3 regions of the Actinomadura kijaniata genome follow, and region 2 is predicted to be linked to each of the others. Evidence: riboswitches for the same ligand, from Rfam matches in the RefSeq annotation. Region 2 holds a riboswitch; each other region holds the start of a gene.
The links. A riboswitch is a leader RNA that binds a small molecule or an ion and turns the genes downstream of it on or off. The one in region 2 is predicted to bind cobalamin.
Positions count from the first base shown of each region.

Region 1: it holds a riboswitch for cobalamin, as region 2 does, so the genes downstream of both, HNR61_RS12030 (ribonucleoside-diphosphate reductase subunit alpha) here and HNR61_RS46590 (ABC transporter substrate-binding protein) in region 2, are expected to answer to the same signal.
Region 3: it holds a riboswitch for cobalamin, as region 2 does, so the genes downstream of both, HNR61_RS37950 (uroporphyrinogen decarboxylase/cobalamine-independent methonine synthase family protein) here and HNR61_RS46590 (ABC transporter substrate-binding protein) in region 2, are expected to answer to the same signal.

Region 1 covers NZ_JACJIA010000002.1:987,263-994,733, forward strand. The annotation lists gene HNR61_RS12015 (copper resistance CopC family protein) at 110-658, opposite strand; gene HNR61_RS12020 (YcnI family copper-binding membrane protein) at 655-1,338, opposite strand; gene HNR61_RS12025 (hypothetical protein) at 1,438-1,989, opposite strand; cobalamin riboswitch at 2,097-2,312, shown strand; gene HNR61_RS12030 (ribonucleoside-diphosphate reductase subunit alpha) at 2,458-4,836, shown strand; gene HNR61_RS12035 (ribonucleotide-diphosphate reductase subunit beta) at 4,836-5,831, shown strand; gene HNR61_RS12040 (hypothetical protein) at 5,937-6,104, shown strand; gene HNR61_RS12045 (superoxide dismutase) at 6,224-6,826, shown strand; gene HNR61_RS12050 (RNA polymerase sigma factor) at 7,015-7,471, shown strand, end outside.
Region 2 covers NZ_JACJIA010000001.1:274,414-281,884, forward strand. The annotation lists gene HNR61_RS01265 (thiamine pyrophosphate-requiring protein) at 1-1,796, shown strand, start outside; gene HNR61_RS01270 (enolase C-terminal domain-like protein) at 1,793-2,899, shown strand; cobalamin riboswitch at 3,157-3,352, shown strand; gene HNR61_RS46590 (ABC transporter substrate-binding protein) at 3,410-4,393, shown strand; gene HNR61_RS46595 (FecCD family ABC transporter permease) at 4,390-5,427, shown strand; gene HNR61_RS01280 (ABC transporter ATP-binding protein) at 5,424-6,200, shown strand; gene HNR61_RS01285 ((2Fe-2S)-binding protein) at 6,197-6,856, shown strand; gene HNR61_RS01290 (GNAT family N-acetyltransferase) at 6,805-7,356, opposite strand; gene HNR61_RS49795 (alpha/beta hydrolase family protein) at 7,437-7,471, opposite strand, start outside.
Region 3 covers NZ_JACJIA010000014.1:33,949-41,419, reverse strand. The annotation lists gene HNR61_RS37965 (hypothetical protein) at 1-121, opposite strand, end outside; partial or broken gene HNR61_RS50725 (IS982 family transposase) at 465-584, shown strand; one part of gene HNR61_RS37960 (IS5 family transposase) at 576-1,364, opposite strand; one part of gene HNR61_RS37960 (IS5 family transposase) at 1,366-1,473, opposite strand; partial or broken gene HNR61_RS37955 (replication initiator) at 1,807-3,171, opposite strand; gene HNR61_RS37950 (uroporphyrinogen decarboxylase/cobalamine-independent methonine synthase family protein) at 3,828-4,175, opposite strand; cobalamin riboswitch at 4,295-4,511, opposite strand; gene HNR61_RS37945 (RNA polymerase sigma factor) at 4,508-5,800, opposite strand; gene HNR61_RS37940 (YciI family protein) at 5,814-6,164, opposite strand; gene HNR61_RS37935 (hypothetical protein) at 6,537-6,683, shown strand; gene HNR61_RS37930 (DUF5713 family protein) at 6,817-7,158, shown strand; gene HNR61_RS37925 (cytochrome P450) at 7,460-7,471, shown strand, end outside.

The DNA.
Region 1 (7,471 bases), on a different contig from region 2:
CCGGGAGCTTCATGTAATCATGTAATCAGCGCAAGAGAGATCATCTCTGTGAAAAAGCGGGACGCCCGGCGGGAACCCCGCCGGGCGCCCATCGGACCGGTTCCGCGGATCAGCCGCGCGGCGACCGCCGCGCCCAGGCGACACCGCCCGCCACGGCCGCCACCAGCACGGCGCCCAGCCCGATCCACAGCCAGCCGCCCGACCCGGACGACTCCTTCTCCTCGGCGACCGCCGCCGGCGTGCTCGCCGGGGACGGGGCGGGAGCGGACGAACCCGAGGCCGCCGGCGACGCGGCCGCGGCCCCCTTCACCGTGAACGTGAAGCTGCCCGACACCGGGTGCCCGTCCAGCGACACGACCCGCCACCCCACGGTGTACCGGCCGTTCGGCAGGCCGGGCTTCACCGGCAGCGTCACCTTGTTGTCCGCGGCCTCGGCCGCGCCCGCGCCGTACTGGGTCCCACCCTCGCCGGTGAGGATGACCTTCGGCAGCGAGATCGCCTGCGTGTAGGTCAGCACGATCTCCTTCGGCGCCTCGACGGTGGACTTGGCGGCCGGGGTCGAGGAGCGCAGCGCGGTGTGCGCCGACGCGGGCGCGGCGGGAAGGGCCAGCGCCAGCGCGGCCCCGGCGGTCAGCGCCGCCAGCCTGCGGCGCCTCATGCCCGACGCCCCCGCACCAGGCCGAGCGCCCCGACGACCAGGCCGAGCACGCCGATCGCGATGCCGATCCCGCCCAGCATCCGGGCGGTGCCGTCGTCGGCGGAGGAGGCGGCCACCGGCCTGGCGGCGGCGGCCAGCCCCCGGGCGGGCTCCGTGGACCCCTTCGCCGCGAGCTTCAGCACCGGCGCGGGGTGCTCGGGCTCCTCCTTGCCCGGCTCGGCCGGCTGGTCCCACTTGACGACCTCGCCGCCCTCGTAGGTCTGCTCGGCCTTGAACGCCAGCTGGTCCACGTCGGTCGGCAGCGGCCCCATCGACACGTCGAACTCCTGGAACTGCCCCTTGTCGATCTTCCCGCCGGACCAGGTGATCCGGGAGACCGCCTCGGTGAGGTTCGCGCCGTGCACGTTGATCGGCGTCTTGAGCCTGCTCTTCTCCACCTTCACCGACCAGCCCGGCACCGGCCGCACCGACACGAACGCGATCGGGTGGTCCACCGGCAGGTCGACCTGGACCTTGGTGGTCCCGGCGTCGTCGCGCTCGTTCGGCACCCGGAAGGCGACCTTGGTGAAGCCGCCCTGCTCGGCGGTGCCGGGGTTGACGGTGACGTGCGCGGACGCGACGCCCGCCAGCCCGACCACCGACACCGACGCCAGCGCCGCCACCGCGGCGAACCTGGACATGCCCGAAGAGAACCGTGATGACATGGTGAGACTCCGTTCGAGAAGCACGTGAAGAACCCGAACGCGCCGACGGCGCGCCCGGTGACGTACGGCGCTCCCTCAGAGCGCCCTCGAACGGAGCGGCGGCCCCCGCCGGACGACCTGGTGCCGCAGCGCCCGCCCCACGGGCACGGGCACGTCCGTCACCGGTATCACGGGGATACGGGCGGGAGGCGCCGGGGGTTCGACGACGAGCGGCGGCGCCGGCCGGAACGTCAGCCGGCGCGCCAGCGACCACAGGGCCCGTTCGCCGCGCCGCAGCCACCACGCCGCCAGCGCGGCGGCCGCGACGTGCGCGAACGTCATCGTCCAGCCGGAGTCCCGCCCGGGCATCAGGGAGCCGCCGTGATGCCCGGACCCCAGGGCGGCGTCCGCGTACAGCGTGTGCAGCGCGAACTGCCCGCCCAGCAGCCCCCCGAAGATCGTCGGAAGGGACCGCTCGTGCCCGGCCAGCGCCCAGGTGACCCCGAGCGTTCCCGCGAACCCCGCCAGCACCGCCCACGCGGGCACCGCGTGCGACGACGCCAGCCCGTGCCCGAGGGTCGCCAACGCGACCACGACGGTGGCGAACAGCACCGCCCGGGAGGCATGGAAGAACGGTTGCGGGGACATGGCGGCCCCATGGTCCCACCTCCGGACGAAAGGCACCACCCGACCCCCGCCTTGGGGCTGTGACACGCCCTACATGTTGGGGTTGTGCGTCACCCGTCATCAAGATGTAGGGTCATGCCCGTGCTGGTTCGCCCCAGCCGTCCCAGACGGCACGGGCGTCACAAGAGGGAACCCGGTGCGAGTCCGGGACTGCCCCGCAGCGGTGAGCGGGAACGACCGCCGTCACATGCACTGACCCCGGGAACGGGGGCGGGAAGCGACGGCCGGTAGGAGCGCGCAGTGCGCCCGCGAGTCCGAAGACCTGCCAGCTCCGCCGTGGACGCGGTCCGCGGCGAAGGGAGCCCGGAGGGCTCTCGTACGTCCAGGTCTCGCGGGAGGACCGGGGGCGGTGCGCGGCATGCCGGCGACCGGCGGTCCGCGCGTCGTTCGCATGCCCTCGCGGGACGAGCTCGCGAGGGGAAAGAGCACGTGACCCAGGAACTGATCGCGCCACCGGCCGGTGTCCTCACCGGGACCGCCGAGGCCGTCAGCGTCGCACCCGCCCAGGCCGTGCCGACCGGGCAGCCGGTCGAGCGCCTGGCCGAGCAGGTGGAACGCGCCTGCGCCGGGCTGCCGGACGCCGACCCGGCCCGGGTGCTGGCGGCGGTGCGCGCGAACGGGGGAGTGGACGCCGCCGGCCTGCGCGACCTGGCCATCGGCGAGGCGGCCGCGCTGGTCGGCGTCGAGCCCGCCTACTCCCGGGTCGCCGCCCGGCTGCTCGGCGCGAAGATCGCCGACGAGACGGCGGCGGAGGGCGTCCGCTCGTTCGCCGGCTCGGTCGCCGTCGCGCACCGCGAGGGCCTGCTGTCGGACGCGCCCGCCGCGTTCGTCGCCGCCCACGCCGACGCGCTGGACGCCCTGGTGGACGAGGCCGCCGACGACCGGTTCGAGTACTTCGGCCTGCGCACCGTCTACGACCGCTACCTGCTGCGCCACCCGAGGACCCGGCGCGTCGTGGAGCGCCCCCAGTACTTCCTGATGCGCGTCGCGGTCGGCCTGTCCGACACCGTCGAGGACGTCCGCGAGCTGTACGCGCTGCTCAGCACCCTGTCCTACCTGCCGAGCTCGCCCACCCTGTTCAACTCGGCGGCCCGCCGCCCCCAGCTCTCGTCGTGCTTCCTGCTCGACTCCCCGAGGGACGAGCTGGAGTCGATCTACGAGCGGTACGCGCAGGTCGCGCGGCTCAGCAAGTACGCGGGCGGCATCGGCGTCTCCTGGAGCCGGATCCGGTCCCGGGGCTCCCTCATCCGGGGCACCAACGGCCACTCCAACGGCATCGTCCCGTGGCTGCGCACCCTCGACTCCTCGGTCGCCGCCGTCAACCAGGGCGGACGCCGCAAGGGCGCGGCCTGCGTCTACCTGGAGCCGTGGCACGCCGACGTCGAGGAGTTCCTCGAACTGCGCGACAACACCGGCGAGGAGGCCCGCCGCACCCACAACCTCAACCTCGCCAACTGGATCCCCGACGAGTTCATGCGCCGCGTCGAGGCCGACGCGCGGTGGTCGCTGTTCGACCCCAAGGAGACGCCCGAGCTCGTCGACCTGTGGGGCGAGGAGTTCGACGCCGCCTACCGCCGCGCCGAGGCCGAGGGCCGCTACGTCCGCCAGGTCCCCGCCCGCCGCCTGTTCGGCAGGATGATGCGCACCCTCGCCGAGACCGGCAACGGGTGGATGACGTTCAAGGACGCCGCCAACCGCGCCTGCAACCAGACCGCCGAGCCCGGCAACGTCGTCCACCTGTCCAACCTGTGCACCGAGATCCTGGAGGTCACCAGCGACGGCGAGACCGCCGTGTGCAACCTCGGCTCGGTCAACCTCGGCGCGCACGTCTCCGGCGACGACCTGGACTGGGAACGCCTCCGCTCCACCGTCCGCACCGCCGTCCGCTTCCTGGACCGCACCATCGACCGCGGCTTCTACCCGACCGCCGAGGCCGAGGGCGCGAACCGTCGCTGGCGGCCGGTCGGCCTCGGCGTGATGGGCCTGGCCGACGTGTTCTTCAAGCTGCGGCTGCCGTTCGACTCGGCCGAGGCCAGGACGCTGTCCACGCGCATCGCCGAGGAGATCGCCCTCGCCGCCTACGACGCCTCCGCCGACCTGGCCGCCGAACTCGGCGCGCTGCCCGACTACGCCGCCACCCGCACCGCGCGGGGCCAGCTCCACGTCGACCACTTCCCGGACGCGGCGATCACCCGTCCCGACGCGTGGGAGGCCCTGCGCGCCAAGGTCGCCGAGCACGGCCTGCGCAACTCCCTGCTGATCGCCATCGCGCCGACCGCCACCATCGCGTCGATCGCGGGCTGCTACGAGTGCGTCGAGCCGCAGGTGTCCAACCTGTTCAAGCGCGAGACCCTGTCCGGCGAGTTCCTCCAGATCAACAACTACCTGGTCGCCGACCTCAAGCGCCTCGGCCTGTGGGACGCCGCCACCCGCGACGCCATCAAGCGCGCCAACGGCTCCCTCCAGGGCCTGGTCGACCTGCCCGCCGACCTGCGCGAGCTGTACCGCACCGCCTGGGAGCTGCCGCAGAGGGCGCTGATCGACCTGGCGGCGGCGCGGACCCCGTTCATCGACCAGAGCCAGTCGCTCAACCTGTTCATGGAGACGCCGACCATCGGCAAGCTCTCCTCGATGTACGCCTACGCCTGGCGCAGCGGCCTGAAGACCACCTACTACCTGCGCTCCCGCCCGGCGACCCGCATCGCCCAGACCACCATCGCCCAGACCACCGGCGCGCGCACCGCCCCGGACGCCGAGGCGGTCGCCTGCTCCCTTGAGAGCCCCGAGACCTGCGAGGCCTGCCAGTGATGCTGCTCGACCCGGGCATGGACCTGACCCTGCGGCCCATGCGCTACCCCGACTTCTACGAGCGCTACCGCGCGGCGATCCGCAACACCTGGACGGTCGAGGAGGTCGACCTGGCCTCCGACCTGGCCGACCTGGCGCGCCTCACCCCCGAGGAGCTGCACCTGGTCAACCGGCTGGTCGCGTTCTTCGCCACCGGCGACTCGATCGTCGCCAACAACCTGGTGCTCAACCTCTACAAGCACGTCAACGCGCCCGAGGCCCGCCTCTACCTGTCCCGGCAGCTGTTCGAGGAGGCCGTCCACGTCCAGTTCTACCTGACCCTGCTGGACACCTACCTGCCCGACCACGACGAGCGCGTCCGGGCGTTCGCCGCGATCGAGCACATCCCCTCGATCCGCGCCAAGGCCGAGTTCTGCTTCAGGTGGATCGACTCGATCAACCGCCTGGACGAGCTGAGCACCGCCGCCGACCGGCGCGCGTTCCTGCTCAACCTGATCTGCTTCGCCGCGTGCATCGAGGGCCTGTTCTTCTACGGGGCCTTCGCCTACGTGTACTGGCTGCGCTCGCGCGGCCTGCTCAACGGCCTGGCCTCGGGCACCAACTGGGTGTTCCGCGACGAGAGCATGCACATGGAGTTCGCGTTCTCCGTCGTGGACACCGTCCGCGCCGAGGAGCCCGGGCTCTTCGACGCCGCGATGACGCGCCAGGTCACCGAGATGATCGAGGAGGCCGTCGAGGCGGAGCTGGCGTTCGCCCGCGACCTGTGCGGCGACGGCCTGCCCGGCATGAGCGCCGACGACATGCGCCGCTACCTGGAGTACGTCGCCGACCAGCGCCTCGCCCGCCTCGGCCTGCCGGTCCGCTACGGCACCGAGAACCCGTTCGCGTTCATGGAGCTCCAGGACGTCCAGGAGCTGTCGAACTTCTTCGAACGCCGCGTGTCGGCCTACCAGATCGGCGTCGAGGGGGCGGTGGCGTTCGACGAGGCTTTCTGATCCGCCAGGTGAGAGAAGCGTCCCTCCGGGTAGGAGCAACGTCCAGCAACCTTCGCCGGGGTGCCGTTCGTTGACCGGGTGAGCACCCCGCTGAGGAGGAACGGAATGCCTCTCGCCGACCGAATCAGACGCTTCCTGCGCAGCCCGCAGGGCCAGCGCGCGCGCAACCGGGCCGGGCAGATCGCCCGTGACCCGCGCAACCAGGCCAAGGCCCGCAGTCTCCTGGCCCGCTTCCGCGGCAAGGGCGGCGGCGGCCACGGACGCCGCTACTGAGAACCGCCACCCGCGAACCCACCGGCCCGTCCCGCTCCCCGGAGCGGGACGGGCCTTCTCATGCCCACACGCACCTGCAAACTGGACTTACCTGCGAACGAGTTGCAATAGTAGAGATCATGTCGAACTACACGCTGCCCGACCTCCCTTACGACTACGCGGCCCTCGAACCCGCCATCACCGGCGAGATCCTGGAGCTGCACCACGCCAAGCACCACGCGGCCTACGTCAAGGGCGCCAACGACACGTTGGAGAAGCTCGCCGAAGCGCGCGAGAAGGAGCAGTTCGGCGGTCTGGTCGGCCTGGAGAAGACCTTCGCTTTCAACCTCTCCGGCCATGTGCTCCACTCGATCTTCTGGGAGAACCTGTCCCCGGACGGCGGCGACCGCCCGGGCGGGGAGCTGGAGTCCGCCATCGACGAGCACTTCGGCTCGTTCGAGGCGTTCCGGAAGCAGCTTTCGTCGGCCACCGCCACCGTGCAGGGCTCCGGCTGGGGCGTCCTGGCGTGGGAGCCGCTCGGCGGGCGCCTGGTGGTCGAGCAGGTGTACGACCACCACGGCAACGTCGGCATGAACACCACCCCGCTGCTGGTGTTCGACGCCTGGGAGCACGCGTACTACCTCCAGTACCGCAACGTGCGCCCCGACTACGTCCAGAAGCTCTGGGACCTCGTCAACTGGGACGACGTGAAGGCCCGCTTCGACAAGGCGCGCAACGCGTAAGCGAGCCGGCGCCGAAGGACGTGCGGCGCCCACCAGGCCGGGATCGTGCTCAGAACCTTTCCTTGCGGCCTGGTGGGCGCCGCACTTTTCCTTCCCCCGGTTCCCCGCGTCGACCGAAAGGAGGACCGCCTGTAAGAAAGCGAGGTGATCTCGGGGGTACCGGGTGACACCCGAGAGGAGGTGGTGACGTGGACGCCGATGTCGAGCGCTTCACGGCCATCTACCGGAAGCACTACCCGAAGGTCCTGAGCTACGCGCTCGCCCATGACGCGCGGGCGGTCGCCGAGGACGTGGCCAACGAGACGTTCCTGACCGCCTGGCGCAAGCTCGACCAGGTGCCGGACGACGACCCGTTGCCCTGGTTGTTCGGCGTGGCGCGGCGGCACCGGCTGAAACAGCGCGACGCCGGGCGGCGGCACGCGACGATCGCCGAGCGGGCCCGGCGGATGAGGTCCGAGCACGGCGCCGACGCCGGCGAGGTGGTCGCCGAGCGGGAGGCGGGACTGGCCGCGTTCGCGGCGCTTCCCGAACGCGACGCCGAGGCGCTGGTCCTGAGCGCCTGGTACGGCTTCTCGGCCGGGCAGGCCGCGCGGGTGCTCGGCTGCTCCACGGCGACGTACTTCGTCCGCCTGCACCGGGCGCGCA
Region 2 (7,471 bases):
TGAGCGCCACGGTCGCCGACCACCTGCTGGAACGGTTGCGCGAGTGGGGGGTCGAGACGGTATTCGGCTACCCGGGGGACGGGATCAACGGTCTCCTCGCCGCCTGGGGCAGGGCCGGGGACCGGCCGCGGTTCGTGCAGGCGCGGCACGAGGAGATGAGCGCGTTCGAGGCCGTCGGGTACGCCAAGTTCACCGGGAGGGTGGGCGTGTGCGCGGCGACGTCCGGGCCCGGGGCGATCCACCTGCTGAACGGCCTCTACGACGCCAAGCTCGACCACGTCCCGGTCGTCGCGATCGTGGGCCAGACCGACCGCAGCGCGATGGGCGGCTCCTACCAGCAGGAGGTGGACCTGCTGTCGCTGTTCAAGGACGTCGCCAGTGAATACGTGCAGATGGTGACCGTTCCCGAGCAGCTGCCGAACGTCCTGGACCGCGCGATCCGGATCGCGGTCGCGCGGCGGGCCCCCACCGCCGTGATCATCCCGGCGGACGTGCAGGAGCTGGAGTACAGCCCGCCCGGCCACGCGTTCAAGATGGTGCCCTCGTCGAGGCCGGGGACGGAGCGGCCGCGGATCGCGCCGGACGGGGAGGCGGTGCGGCGGGCGGCGGAGGTCCTCAACGCCGGGCGGCGCGTCGCGATGCTGGTGGGGACGGGGGCGCGCGGCGCGCGGGCCGAGGTGGAGCGGGTCGCGGACCTGCTGGGCGCGGGCGTCGCCAAGGCGCTGCTCGGCAAGGACGCGCTGCCCGACGACCTGCCGTGGGTGACCGGGTCGATCGGGCTGCTGGGCACCCGGCCGAGCTACGAGCTGATGCGCGACTGCGACACGCTGCTGACGGTCGGGTCGAGCTTCCCGTACACGCAGTTCCTGCCCGAACTCGACCAGGCGCGGGGCGTGCAGGTCGACATCGACCCGACGATGATCGGGATGCGGTACCCCTACGAGGTCAACCTCGTCGGGGACGCGGCGGCGACGCTGCGGGCGCTGATCCCGCTGCTGGAACGCAAGACCGACCGGGAGTGGCGGGAGACCGTCGAGTCCAACGTCGAACGGTGGTGGGAGACCATGCGCCGGGAGGCCCTGGTGGATGCCGACCCGGTCAACCCGATGCTGCTGTTCCACGAGCTGTCGGCCCGGCTGCCCGAACGGGCGATCGTCACGGCCGACTCGGGGTCGGCCGCGAACTGGTACGCGCGCAACCTCAGGTTCCGCGCCGACACGCGGGGGTCGCTGTCGGGCACGCTGGCGACGATGGGGCCGGGCATCCCGTACGGGATCGGCGCGAAGGCCGGGCTGCCGGACCGGCCGGTGATCGTGTTCGAGGGCGACGGGGCCATGCAGATGAACGGGCTGGCCGAGCTGCTCACCGTCCGGCGCCACTGGCAGGAGTGGGAGGACCCGCGGTTCGTGGTGGCGGTCCTGCACAACAACGACCTCAACCAGGTCACCTGGGAGATGCGGGCGATGCAGGGGGCGCCGAAGTTCCCGCAGTCGCAGACGCTGCCGGACATGGACTACGCGGCGTTCGCCTCGGCGATCGGACTGGAGGGGATCGTGGTGGACAAGCCGGACCAGGTGGGGCCCGCCTGGGACCGGGCGCTGGCCGCCGACCGGCCGGTGCTGCTGGACGTGCACTGCGATCCGGACGTCCCGCCGATCCCACCGCATGCGACGTTCGACCAGGTGAAGGGCGCGGCGCAGGCGTTGCTGAAGGGCGACGAGGACCGCTGGGGCGTGCTCCGGGAGGGCATCCGGACCAAGGCCCAGGAGTTCCTGCCGCACCGGGGGAAGAAGTGAGCGCTGCCGGTGACCCGCTGGTGGGGTCGGTTCAGGCGGCGGCGTACACCGTGCCGACCGACCGGCCCGAGGGGGACGGGACGCTGGAGTGGGACGCCACGGACGTGGTGGTCGTGCGGGCCGAGGCCGAGGGGACGGTCGGCCTCGGCTGGGCCTACGGGGGGTCCGCCTGCGCGGCGGTCGTGGCCACGAAGCTCGCGGACGTGGTGCGCGGGCTGCCCGCGCTGGACGTGGCGGGCGCGTGGCAGGCGATGGTGCGCGCGATGCGCGACGACGCGCGGCAGGGCATCGCCGGGTGCGCGATCTCGGCGGTGGACGTGGCGCTGTGGGACCTGAAGGCGCGGCTGCTGGAGGTGCCGCTGCACCGGCTGCTCGGCGGGGTGCGCGAGAGCGTCCCGGTGTACGGCAGCGGCGGGTTCACGACCGATGACGACCGGCGGCTCGTCGCGCAGGTCGAGGAGTGGGTCGGCGCGCTCGGCATCCCCCGCGTGAAGATCAGGGTCGGGGAGGGCTGGGGGACGGCCGTCGACCGGGACCTGGAGCGCATGCGGCTGGTGCGGGAGGTCGCCGGGGACGAGGTCGACCTGTACATGGACGCGAACGGCGCCTACTCGCGCAAGCAGGCCGTCCGGGTGGCGCGCGCGGCGTGGGATCTGGACGTCGGATGGTTCGAGGAGCCGGTGTCGTCGGACGACCTGGAGGGGCTGCGGGTCGTGCGGGACGCGGTGGACGCGGACGTGACGGCCGGGGAGCACGGGTACGACCTGGCGTACTTCCAGCGGATGTGCGAGGTCGTGGACTGCCTCCAGGCGGACGCGTCGCGGTGCGGCGGGATCAGCGAGTGGCAGCGGGTCGCGGCGGTCGCGGCGGCCCGCGGGCTGGAGGTGTCGGGGCACTGCGCGCCGCACCTGCACGCGGTGGTGGGCGCGGCGACGCCGAACCTGCGGCACCTGGAGTGGTTCCACGACCACGTGCGGGTCGAGTCGCTGTTCTTCGACGGCGTGCTGGAGCCGGAGGGCGGGGAGGTGCGGCCCCGCGGGGACGCGATGGGGCACGGGCTGACGTTCCGGGAGGCCGACGCCGAGCGCTACCGGGTGCGGTGAGGACGCGGCGGCCTCCGGCGCCCCGGCGCGCGCCGATGACCGCGGAACGCGACGGGTCACCGCTATCTCCGGTGGGATGGCGGACTCGGAGGCGACGCGGTTCATGGGCGCGACGGCGCGGGAGGCCGCCGGCCGGGCCGGGCGGCGGGCGTCCCTGTCCCGCGGCCGTGTCCACTTCCGGAACCGCCGGGGGCGGGATCGGTGGGGTTCGGGTGCGTGTGCGCGCCCGGTCGGTGCGATGATGGCGCAGGAACGAATCGATCGCGGCCGACGCTCGTGTCGGCCGTGAAGCGGGCGACGGCGGAACGAGGAAGCCGGTGGAAATCCGGCGCGGTCCCGCCACTGTGATCGGCGAGCGGATCCCGAACGCGCCACCGCCCCCGTCGGGGGGTGGGAAGGCCGGGACGAGCGACGACCCGAGAGCCAGGAGACTCACGCCGTCGCCACCTCGACGAGTCCGGGGCGGATCTCCCCGGGGAGGAGTGTGGAACGGCTGTGTCTGCTGTGCGGATGCCGGGGCGTCGCGCCCTGGCCGCGCTGGTCGCCCTGATCGCGCTGGGAACGAGCGCCGGGTGCGGGGGCGGCGGCCCGGCGCGGAGCGACACCGGGAGGACCGCGGCCGGGTTCCCCGTGCGGATCGACAACTGCGGCGTCACCACGACCTACCGGCGGCCGCCGACGCGCGCGGTGACGTTGAACCAGCACACCACCGAGATCATGCTCGCGCTCGGGCTGGAGCGGTCGATGGTCGGCACCGCCTACCTCGACGACCGGATCCTGCCCGAGTACCGGGGCGCCTACGGGCGGATCAAGGTGCTGGCCCGGGAGTACCCCTCCTACGAGACGCTGCTGGCGGCCGAGCCGGACTTCGTCTACGGCGGGTTCACCAGCGCGTTCGCCGACAAGGACGGGCGCGGGCGCGGGACGCTGGCCAAGGCCGGGATCGACAGCCACCTGAGCGTCGAGTCCTGCCCGAAGGGGCCGGTGACCGTCGAGACCGTGGACACCGAGATCCGCGCCATCGCCCAGATCTTCGGGGTGCGCGACCGCGGCGAGCAGGTCGTCGCGCGGATGCGCACGACGCTGGAGGGCGTGCGCAAGCGCGTCGCGGGGGTGCGCCCGCCCAAGGTGTTCGTCTACGACAGCGGCGACAAGACCGCCTTCACCGCCGGGGGCGGGGGCGTCGGCAGCGACCTGATCCGGCGGGCCGGGGGCGCCAACGTCTTCGGCGACCTGCCCAAGGCGTTCGGGGACGTGTCGTTCGAGCAGGTCGCCGAGCGGGCCCCCGACGTGGTCGTCATCTACGACTACGGGAGGACGGGCGTCGAGGAGAAGAAGCGGTTCCTGCTGGGGAACCCGGCGCTGAAGGACGTTCCGGCGATCCGGGACCGGCGGTTCGCGGTGCTGCCGCTGTCGTCGACCGTGCTGGGCGTCCGGGTGCCGGGGGCGGTGGAGTCGCTGGCCCGCCAGCTGCACCCCGAACGCTTCCGGTGACCGGCGCGGCGACGCGGCGGGCGCCGTACCCGCTGGTCCTGGCCGGTCTGGCGGCGCTCGTCGTGGCGGTGGGAACGCTGGGCGTCGCGGTCGGGTCGGTCCGGATCCCGGTGGGCGACGTGTGGGGCGTCCTGCTGCACCGGCTGCACCCGGCGCTCGCCGAGCCGACCTGGCCCGTGGTGCGCGAGACGATCGTGCTGGACGTGCGGCTGCCGCGCGTGCTGATGAGCGCCGTCGTCGGGGCGGGGCTGGCGGTGTGCGGGATGGCGTTGCAGGCGCTGGTGCGCAACCCGCTGGCCGACCCGATGCTGCTGGGGATCTCCTCGGGCGCGACGGTCGGGGCCGTGCTGGTGGTGACCGCGCACGTGACGGTGCTGGGGGCGTTCTCGCTGCCGTCGGCGGCGTTCCTCGGGGCGCTGGCCGCGCTGATGCTGGTGTACTTCCTGGCGCGCGTCGGCGGGCGGATGACGACGGTGCGCCTGGTGCTGTCGGGGGTGGCGACGGCGGAGGTGCTGTCGGCGGTGACCGGGTACCTGGTGGTCACCTCCGACGACCCGCACGCGGCCGAGTCGGCGCTGCGGTGGATGCTGGGCGGGCTGGCCGGGACCACCTGGGGGATGGTCGCGGTCCCGGCGGTCGCGGTGCTGGCCGGGACGGTCGCGCTGGCCGGGACGGCGCGGTGGCTGAACCTGCTGCTGGCGGGCGAGGAGGCCGCCACCGCGCTGGGACTGGACGTGCACCGGTTCCGGACCGTGATGTTCGTGCTGGTCGCGCTGGTGGTCGGGACGATGGTGGCGGTGAGCGGCGCCATCGGCTTCGTCGGGCTGATCATGCCGCATGTGGTGCGGCTGCTGGTGGGCGCCGACCACCGGCGGGCGCTGCCGGTGGCCGCGCTGCTGGGGGCCGCGTTCCTGATCGTCGCCGACCTGGTGGCGCGGACGGTGATCGCCCCGGAGGAGGTGCCGGTGGGGATCCTGACGGCGCTGGTCGGCGGGCCGTTCTTCCTGTGGCTGATGCGGAGGCGGACGGCGTGAGCGCGGACGCGGGGACGCTGCGGGTCGAGGACGTCTCGGTGGCCGCCGGGGGGCAGACGCTGGTGGACGGGGTGACGCTGGAGGCCGCCGCCGGGGAGGTCGTCGGGCTGGTCGGGCCGAACGGGGCGGGCAAGACGACGCTGCTGCGCACGCTGTACCGGTCGGTGCGGCCGTCGTCGGGGCGGGTGCTGCTGGACGGCGAGGACGTCCGGCGGATGCCCGGCAGGCGGCTGGCGCGGCGGCTGGCGGTGGTGGCGCAGGAGAACCCGGGCGAGTTCGCGCTCACCGTCTACGAGGTCGCGGCGATGGGGCGGACGCCGTACAAGCGGGCGTTCCAGGGCGACGACGCCGGGGACCGGGCCGCGGTGACCGAGGCGCTGGCGGAGATGGGGGTCACGGAGCTGGCGGCGGCGCCGTTCGACCGGCTGTCGGGCGGGGAGCGGCAGCGGGTGCTGATCGCGCGGGCGCTGGCGCAGCGGACCGGGACGCTGGTGCTGGACGAGCCGACGAACCACCTGGACCCGCGGCACCAGCTCGACGCGTTGCGGCTGGTGCGGCGGCGGGGCGTGACGGCGGTGGCGGCGCTGCACGACCTGAACCTGGCGGCGGCGTTCTGCGACCGGATCTGCGTGCTGGACCGGGGACGGCTGGTGGCGTCGGGGGCGCCGGGCGAGGTGCTGACGGCCGGGCTGCTGGCCGAGGTGTACGGGGTGGAGGCGGAGGTGGCCGAGCATCCGCGCCTGGGGACCGTGCAGGTGACCCTCCTGCCATGAGCGTCCCGGCGGAAGCGGCCCTGGCGGACGTCGCGGGGCTCGGGGGTTTCTTCGCGGTGACGGTCGGCGGGGACGGCGCGGGCTGGCACCCGGTGGGGGAGTCGTACGCGCGCGGGCTGGCGGACCTGGTGGCGGAGCGGCACGCCCGGTACGGGGCGGAGGAACGGGTCGCGGCGTCGATCGCGCAGCTGGGTCACGCGGCGCGGCTGTGGTCGCCGGTGCTGGCGTGCGCGCTCGCCCACGGGATCGTCCTGGACCTGGCGGGCCTGGAACGCGCCGACGACGGGCCGCGGCTGCGCCTGCCGGTCGCCCGGGGACGGCCCGTCGGGGAACGCCTGGTGGAGGACCTGTACGAGCTGGTGGTGGTGCGGCACCTGGAGGCGCTGGCGGCGGGGCTGCGGGTGAAGGTCGCTTCCGGCCTGCTGCACGGGAACGCGGCGTCGGCGTTGGCGGAGGCGGGGCGCGCGTTGGCGCGGGCCCGCCCGTGGCTGCGCGCCGACGCGGCGCGGCTGGTGGGCGGGCTGCTGGAGACGGGGCGGCTGGCGGGCGCCGGGCGGCTGACGGGGCCCGGCCTGGGGTTCCGGCGGCGGAGCTGCTGCCTGTACTACCGGGCGCCCGGCGGCGAGAAGTGCGGCGACTGCGGCCTGGCCAGATAGACCAGCAGCCCGGGGACGGCGCGGTGGCGGGTCATCGCCAGCTTGCGCATGACCCGTTCGGACGCCCTGTTGGCCGGGGCGCAGCGGGCCACCACCAGGGCGATCCTGACGCGCGTGAACGCCTCGTCCAGGACCGCCCCGGCCGCCTCGGGGGCGGTGCCCCGGCCCCAGGCGTCGGCGACCGCCCACCAGCCGATCTCCAGGGCCGGGTCGTCGATGCCGGGCAGGGCGTCGTCCAGCCAGCTCAGGGAGACCACGCCCAGGAACGTCGCGTCGGCGGCGTCCAGGACCGCGCGCCAGCCGAAGCCGTGCCGGGACCAGTGGTCGAGGGCGCGGCGGTGGCGTTCGGCGGCGTGGGCGCGGGTCCAGGGGCGCTGGCCGGGATGGCGCGCGACCCGCGGGTCGCCGGTCATCGCGGCGAGGTCGGCGGCGAAGTCGTCCCGCCAGGCGGGCAGGAGCAGCCGTTCGGTGCGCAACGGGAGCGTGGCCACGTCGTTCACCCGACCGAGGCTAACCGCGTCCGGGGCCCGCTTCCGGGGATTGCGTCAGCAGACCCCGCGACGGTGGCCCCGCGCGGACCTCACAGCCTGGCGGTCTTCCGCAGGAACGTGTCCA
Region 3 (7,471 bases), on a different contig from region 2:
CGAAAAGGCGGAGCACTCCGCTCCGAGCGACATGCCAGGCGTCGGTGGCCATGGCCCCGACCAGCGCTGTCGACCCTGCGGCGGCCAACGCCACCAGTGATTCAGTCAGCATCCGTCCCACCGTTCACCCGTCCTTGAGCCGAATGTAGCCGGTGTTGCGACGAAGCTCTACGTCATGCGGCACCTTCATCAAGTCGCTGGGGTCGGTGCCGCGAGCCGTCGGAGGGACCGGCCCGGGACTACGCCAGGCTCACTGAGTGTTTTTCATCCTGATAGGACTGGGTTGCGATCACAGGTTGGTCCCAGGGCATCGGTCTGGTGCTGAGCGCAGCGAAGCCCCTGGTAGATGGGTTGAACGACCAAGAACAAAAGGGAACCAAACCCCGACGCCAAGCCTGAGCCGACTACCCACAGCAACCATGGATCTATGAACGCGGAGGTCAGACGTTAAATGACAAGCTAAGGACGGCGACCACCACGCCTTCTTCTGGGAGGTCAAGCTGATGCTGGTCACCACTGCTGAGGGCGCGGTGTGCGTCGTCAGCCTGGCCCACCCCACGCAACTAGGGCGTGTTTCAAAGGCAGGTCAGGAGCCAGTCGTTGATGCAGGCGATGTGCAGGACGGCTTGGTAGCGGACGGCGAGTTTGTCATACCGGGTGGCCACGGCGCGGTGGCGTTTGAGGCGGTTGATGCCGCACTCCACCGCGTGCCGGGCCTTGTAGTCGGTGGCGCAGAACGCCGGTGGCCGCCCGCCGGCGCTGCCGCGCCGCTGGCGGTGGCCGATCTGGTCGGCCGGTTGCGGGATGGTCGCGCGGATGCCGCGACGGCGCAGGTAGGCGCGGTTGGCGGCCGAGGAGTAGGCCTTGTCGGCGCGCACCCGCACCGGTCGGGTGCGGGTGCGCCCGGGTCCGAGCCGCGGCACCGCGATCGCCTCCAGCACGGCCTGGAACTGGGGTGAATCACCGCGTTGTCCGGCTGTCACCAGCAGCGCCAGCACCCGTTGGCCCTGCTCGCAGGCCAGGTGGATCTTGGTGGTGAGTCCGCCGCGTGAGCGTCCCAGCCCGTGATCGGCCGGCTCGGGCGCACCGGTCCCGCCCGGTGGCTGCCTCACCGGGCTGGTGCGGGCGCCGGCGGCGTGCTGGTGGGCGCGGGCGATGGTGGAGTCCACCCCGACCCGCCAGTCGATCAGCCCGTCGGCATCGGCACGGGCCTGCAGGCTGGTGAGGATCTGGGCCCAGATCCCGGCCCGCTGCCAGCGGCGAAACAGCGAATAGATCGCCTGCCAGGAGCCGTAGCAGGCGGGCACGTCCCGCCAGGGCGCCCCGACTCGCACTCGCCAGCCGATGCCGTCGATGAGCTGGCGTTTGGTCCACTGCGGCGGGCGACCTGGGCCTTTGGGGGTGGTTGGGGGTGGGCAGCAGCGGTTCCAGGATGGCCCACTGCGCCTCGGTCAGGTCAAACCGCCTCGTCACCGCTAGGGTGGGCACGAGGTCTCCGGTGGTGCTGGTTCTTCTTGGTCGTTGAACTTGCTACCGGAGACCTCTTGCGTTGGCGGTCACGACACACCGCCACACATCAGACTTCGAAACAGGCCCTAGGTCGAAGCGGCTGCCTTCAGATGAGCGCTCTCGCTCGTTCTTCATCGGTTGCTGTCCAGGCCTGGGCGGTCGGCCGACGCGGCGGGGCGGGACCGGACGGAACAGGCCGCACGCCCGGCGCGCCGGGGCGGGCGGCCGCCTGGCGGGCCGCGTCAGCGGACCGCCCTTGACCCTGTAATGAAACTTCTCGACGTCGGGTGGTCCGGGCTAGCTGGCCTCCTGCTCCTGGTCACGCTCGGTGACCTGATAGCGGATGCGTCGGGCCTTCTGGATGCGGTCGCGGGTCTGCTCTGCCCAGAAGTGTTCGCCGTTCAGCAGTCCTGAGCCGACGTAGGTCCATCGGCCGGTCGTGACGGTTGTCCTGTCGGGGTCGGACTGGGGTTGTCCCTCGTTCTGGTGGGTGGCGTAGTCGGCGCGGGCCTGGCGGAGTTGGGTGAGGGTGACCGAGTAGCGGCGGGACTTGGTGGAGAAGTGTCCGCCCTAGCCGAGCATGTGGACCCATTTGCGTAGCCGGAGCGGTTTGTACTCGGGTAGATCGGCCAGCGCGAAGCAGGTCCAGATCATCCGGCGGGCGTGCTCGGACACCTCCAGGGTCCTGATCTGGTTGGGGTAGCGGATCGGCCGGTCTACCGTGCCGGAGTCCTCGGCTCCCTTGGTGGCGTACTTGGCGATGTAGCGGGCGACGTGCTTGTCGGCTATGCCGTCCAACTCGGCGGCGACCTGGATCGCCTGCACGTCCACCTGCCTCCCCCACTGCGCCGAGTAGGGCAGGCTCTGCCCGTCCGGGTGCGGGACCGGTACCGACACCTCGGCGACTGCGGTGCGTAGGGCCCGCTCCAGCAGGTCGGAGGTCGCCCACGCGGGCGGGGCCTCGTCGGGACCGTTGGGGCCGTCGAGACGCACGACGGCGTGGAAATGGATCAGTCCTCGGCGCTGGTACTCGATCACGCGGGCGTAGGAGATACGGGCCTGCTGGCGGAACGCCTTGTGCGTGATCCCCAACTCGGCGGTGATCTTCCGGGGCACGGCCAGCGTGAGCCGCCGCCACAGCTCCGGCGCGTGGGCGTTCCACAGCACCGCGCGCGGGTAGTCGTAGCAGTCCCCACAGATCGGCTGCCCGAGCATCGGATCGTCGGCGGCATGGCGCAGGCCGCATCCCTCGGGGCGGCCGTGGGGGCACAGCGGGCGGTCTCGGCGTGGACGGCACGGCTGCGCCTGTCCGGCCTTCTCCCGGCGGGCGTGCACTACTCCGAACGATGGCGCGGTCAGGGTCAGGAACACGCGGGGATGCCTGCTGACCTGTTCGGGTACTCCCTTGCCTCCGGTGAGACCGGAGATGATCAGGTGATAGGTGTCGTCGCGGTAGACCTCGGCGCACGCGGCGCAACGGGAGGCGCGGCGGTTCCCGCATGCGGTGAGCAGGTAGCCGGTCGGCTCGTCGTCGGTGCTGTAGGACTCGATCAGCTCGCCGGTCTCACCGTCCACGGTGAGGCGCTCACCGCGTAGCCGGATCGGCTGCTCGCAGCCTCCGGCGGCTTTGATCATCTCGTGCCAGCGGGCGAAGTCCGGCATGGCCGCGCGCTCCACGGCGGCGGTGAGTTCGGGCGGTAGCCCTGGAACGGCGGTCATGCGGCATCCCGCCGCGTCTCGGCAGGCTGCTCGTCGGCGGCCTGGTCGTCCTGGGCGTCTGCAAGGGCTGCTTGGAAGATCCTCGCGACGCGCTGCCACTTGGCGTCGCTCCACGTCGGTGACTGGCTGGCCTGGCGCTTGCCCCACTCGGCTGCTTCCGGGCTCGGCGTCAACCCGGTACCCCTCTCCTCTGAACGGAAGAGAGCACGCGCGAACGACGAGAACCGAAGATCAGGAATCCGCGCAGGCTATCGCCTGGGCCCTTCACTCCCGGCGAGTGTTATCCGATCAGATTCGTGGAGAGCTTCTCCAGGTTGTTAGCGGGTTCTCCCGCCTGGCACCTACCCATGCCGGTCGCCCTAGCCCCGGCTCAACGTGGTTCGACTGTTCGCTTTGGTGTGTGAGGTCGTACGGACCTCCGGGCGGCAGAGCAGCCGTCACTCTGCCTTTCACTCGCCATCCTCGAAGTCGCTGGATGCGGCTCCGGTCCCAGGGTTACCCGCCTGAAGGTCAACTTGAAACCCTTCGGTGGGCGTTCCGGCGGGTTATCACTCTGCGTTACTGGTGGCTGCGCCAGAAAAGTTGCCTGGGTGCACTGACTAGTAATAGTTGGTGTCGAACCACTTGGCCATCTCCAGTGCCGGGACGTCGCGGGTGCCGCGTGCCATCGCGAAGTACCGGCCCAGGCCGGTCAGGTGCCGGTAGCGGTCGGGGACGGCGTCGACCATCACGCTGGTGTCGAGGACCTGGTCGTAGAAGGAGAACGTGTTGGAGGGGATCGCCTCCAGACCGGCGTCGCGCAGCTCCCGCCAGACGTCCGCGCGGAGTCGCGCGCCGACCCCGGCCAGGGCGGTGGCGTCGGCGCGTCCCGCCCAGTAGTCCTCGGTGGCGGACTTCAGCTCCCGGTCCGCCCCGATGCGGGGGTATCCGAGGATCGTGGTGTGCATGGCAGCTTCCCTCGCCGTGCCATCGTGCGGACGCGCGAAAGGGGGAAGGCGGCGCACGGCCGGTGAACGGCGCGGCTCGTCCCGGGCCCTCCCGCGAGGCCGCGGACCACCGCGCGCCGGGCGGCGCGCGGGCGGAGGCAGGTCTTCGGACTCACGGGCACCGCTTCTCGTCGAAGCGCCCTACTGGCCGTCGCTTCCCGGACCCTTCGGATCCAGTGCGTGTGACGGCGGTCGTTCCCGTTCACCGCTGCGGGGCAGTCCCGGATTCGCACCGGGTTCCCTCTTGCGACGCCCGTGTCCGTGGACACGGGCGAACCTTCCGCGCGGGCAGTCTACGATCTTGCGGGCCCGTCCGGCGGACGGGCCGTTCGGTGGTGGTCGGTGACCTGTGTCAGGCGGCGTCGCAGGAGTTTCCGTTCGGCGTCGGTCCCGGCCAGGTCGAGGGCCTGCCGGTAGGCGTCGGCGGCCTCGGCGCGGCGGCCCAGCCGGTGCAGCAGGTCCGCCCGCGCCATGGGATAGGGGTGGTGGCCGCGCAGGCGCGGCTCGTCGGCCAGCTCGTCCAGCAGCGCCAGGCCCGCCCGCGGGCCGTCGCGCATCGCCACCGCGACGGCCCGGTTCAGCGCCACGACCGGGGAGGCGGTGAGGGCCAGCAGCACATCGTAGAGCGCGACGATCTGCGGCCAGTCGGTGGACGCGGCGTCGGCGGCCTCGTCGTGCAGGGCGGCGATGGCGGCCTGCACCCCGTAGGGGCCGGGCGGCCCGCCGGTCAACGCGACCGGCACCAGCCCCAGCCCCTCCTCCACCATCGGGCGGTCCCAGCGGGACCGGTCCTGCTCGTCCAGCAGCACCGGGGACCCGTCGGGGGCGGTGCGGGCGTCGCGGCGCGCGTGGACCAGCAGCATCAGCGCCAGCAGCCCGGTGACCTCGCGTTCGGCGGGCAGCAGGCGGTGCAGGATGCGCGCCAGCCGGATCGCCTCCTCCGCCACGTCGGGGCGTTGCAGGTCCGGGCCCGAGCTGGCGGCGTAGCCCTCGGTGAAGACCGAGTACAGGACGCCGAGCACGCCGGGCAGCCGTTCGGGCAGCTCGTCGGCGCCGGGGACGCGGAACGGGATGCGCGCCTGCCGGATCTTCTTCTTGGCCCGCACGATCCGCTGCGCCATCGTCGCGGTGGGGACCAGGAACGCCCGCGCGACCTCCGGCGTCGTCAGCCCGGCCAGGCACCGCAGCGTCAGCGCGGCGCGGTCCTCGGCGGGCAGCGCCGGGTGGGCGCAGGTGAAGAACAGCCGCAGCCGCTCGTCGGGCAGGTCGTCGCCGATCTCGGGCGGCGGGGCGGGCGCGGCGCGGTCCGCCTCCACCTGCATGACCGCCAGGCGCGCGGCGTAGGCGCGGTCCCGGCGCAGCCGGTCCACCGCCTTACGCCGCGCGGTGGTCAGCAGCCACGCGCCGGGCCGGTCGGGGACCCCGTCGACCGGCCAGTGCACCAGCGCCGCCTCGACCGCCTCCGAGGCGACCTCCTCGGCCAGGTCCAGATCCCCGAACCGGTGGACGAGGGAGGCGAGCAGCCGCCCGTACTCCTCGCGGAACATCGCCTCGACCGAGGCCCGAGCGGCCGCGCGCTCCCCCATCGCCGGACCTTCCTCAGTACTCGTCGCTGACCGGGCGGACCACGACCGAGCCGTCGCGCGCGCCGGGGCAGCGGGCCGCCCAGTCGAGCGCGGCGTCCAGGTCGGGGACGTCGATGACGTAGTACCCGCCCAGGTACTCGCGGGTCTCGGCGAACGGGCCGTCGGTGGTGATGTGGCGTTCCCCGGCGGCGTCCACGCGGACGGTGGTGGCGGTGGTCAGGTCCGCCAGCGAGTGCGAGTCGACCAGGATCCCGGAGTCCCGGACCGACTTGTCGTAGGCCATCCAGTCCTCGACGGTGCACTGGGAGTCGATGGCGGTCGGGTCGGAGGTGGGCGGGGTCTGGATGAGCAGCATGTACTTCATGGTCCGTCTCCTGTCTTCGGGTGCGGCGGGGTGCCGCACATGATGACGACGAGCGGCCATCCGGGAAATCGACACCCCAGCGAAGATTTTTTCTCAGGAGTTTCCCGCAACGGCCGTCCGACGCGACGCGGACCGTGGGCGGGGGGCGATCGCGGCCGACGCCTGCCGGTCATCCTCGGCGTCCCGAGAGCCTCCTTGCGAACCTGCGGAAGACGTCGCACGTCATAGGACCATGCGGGTGGAGCGTTCGAGGCAGGGCTCCACGGCTCGTTCACGGAGCCGCCGGTCCGGTGACGGAAGCCCCGGAACCGAGGCCACGCAGCCGCGGGCCAGGCGCGGTTGCGAAGCGAGGGCGTGCCGACCGTCGCGCGCGTGAGAAGCGTGAAGGGCGGGAAGGCCAAGGCCTCGTACCGCTTCGCCGGCCGGTCATGGACGATGGGCCTCCCGCACCGCCAGGACCGTCCCCCGCCGGCGCGCCCCGTCTTCGCCACCGGCCAGGCGGGCGGGCAGAGGCGCTGACCCGCTCCGGGCGGCGGCGTCCGGTCCCTTCCCGGCACGTTCACCGCGTCGATCCGCCGTCGTCGCGCGCCGGAATTTCGTCGGTGGCGCCGTGCAGCATTCAGAACGCCGCCACCGACGGGCGAGGAGTTCCATGCCGCTCATGAACCAGCGGGCAGCCGGCCACGCGTTCCTCAAGGGGATGTACGAGGACGGCTACTACCCCGGCCACGTCGTGGACAGGGCCAAGGCGATCCTCCTGCGCCTCTGCGCGCGTATCGAGGCCGAGCGTCCCGCCGACCTCGCGGCCCTGTACGCGCTCACCCACGCCGCGACGGAGGAGTCCAACGAGCTGGAAGCCGATTTCCACGCCGCGGGAAGCGAGATCGAGACCGTCGCCCGGGACCTGATCGGCGAGGACTTCTGGTTCGTCGCGACCGCGTACGGCTTCCCCGACGCCGACCATGAGGAGCTGATCGCCACTCGCGACTGGTGACGTCGATCGCGTCGACGGCGGACGCCGGTCCCGGCGCGCGGTGCCGGCCGCCGCGAGGGGTCCCGCGCGGGCGCGTTCCCGTGCCGTGGCCGACCCCGCAAAGATCAAGGAGGAACCGCACAACCCTCGGTCAAGTGGGACGCGTGGCGAACGCCCGGTTCGCCACGATGCAGTGGGAACCCGGTGTACTCCGGCACCGGGACCATGTGAACACGGGGGTGACCATCGTGGCCGAGACGATCGGCGACAGGGTACTCGACCAGAGGGGTCGCAGGCCGTCGCGGACGGCGGTGGGCGGGACATGAACGCGCCC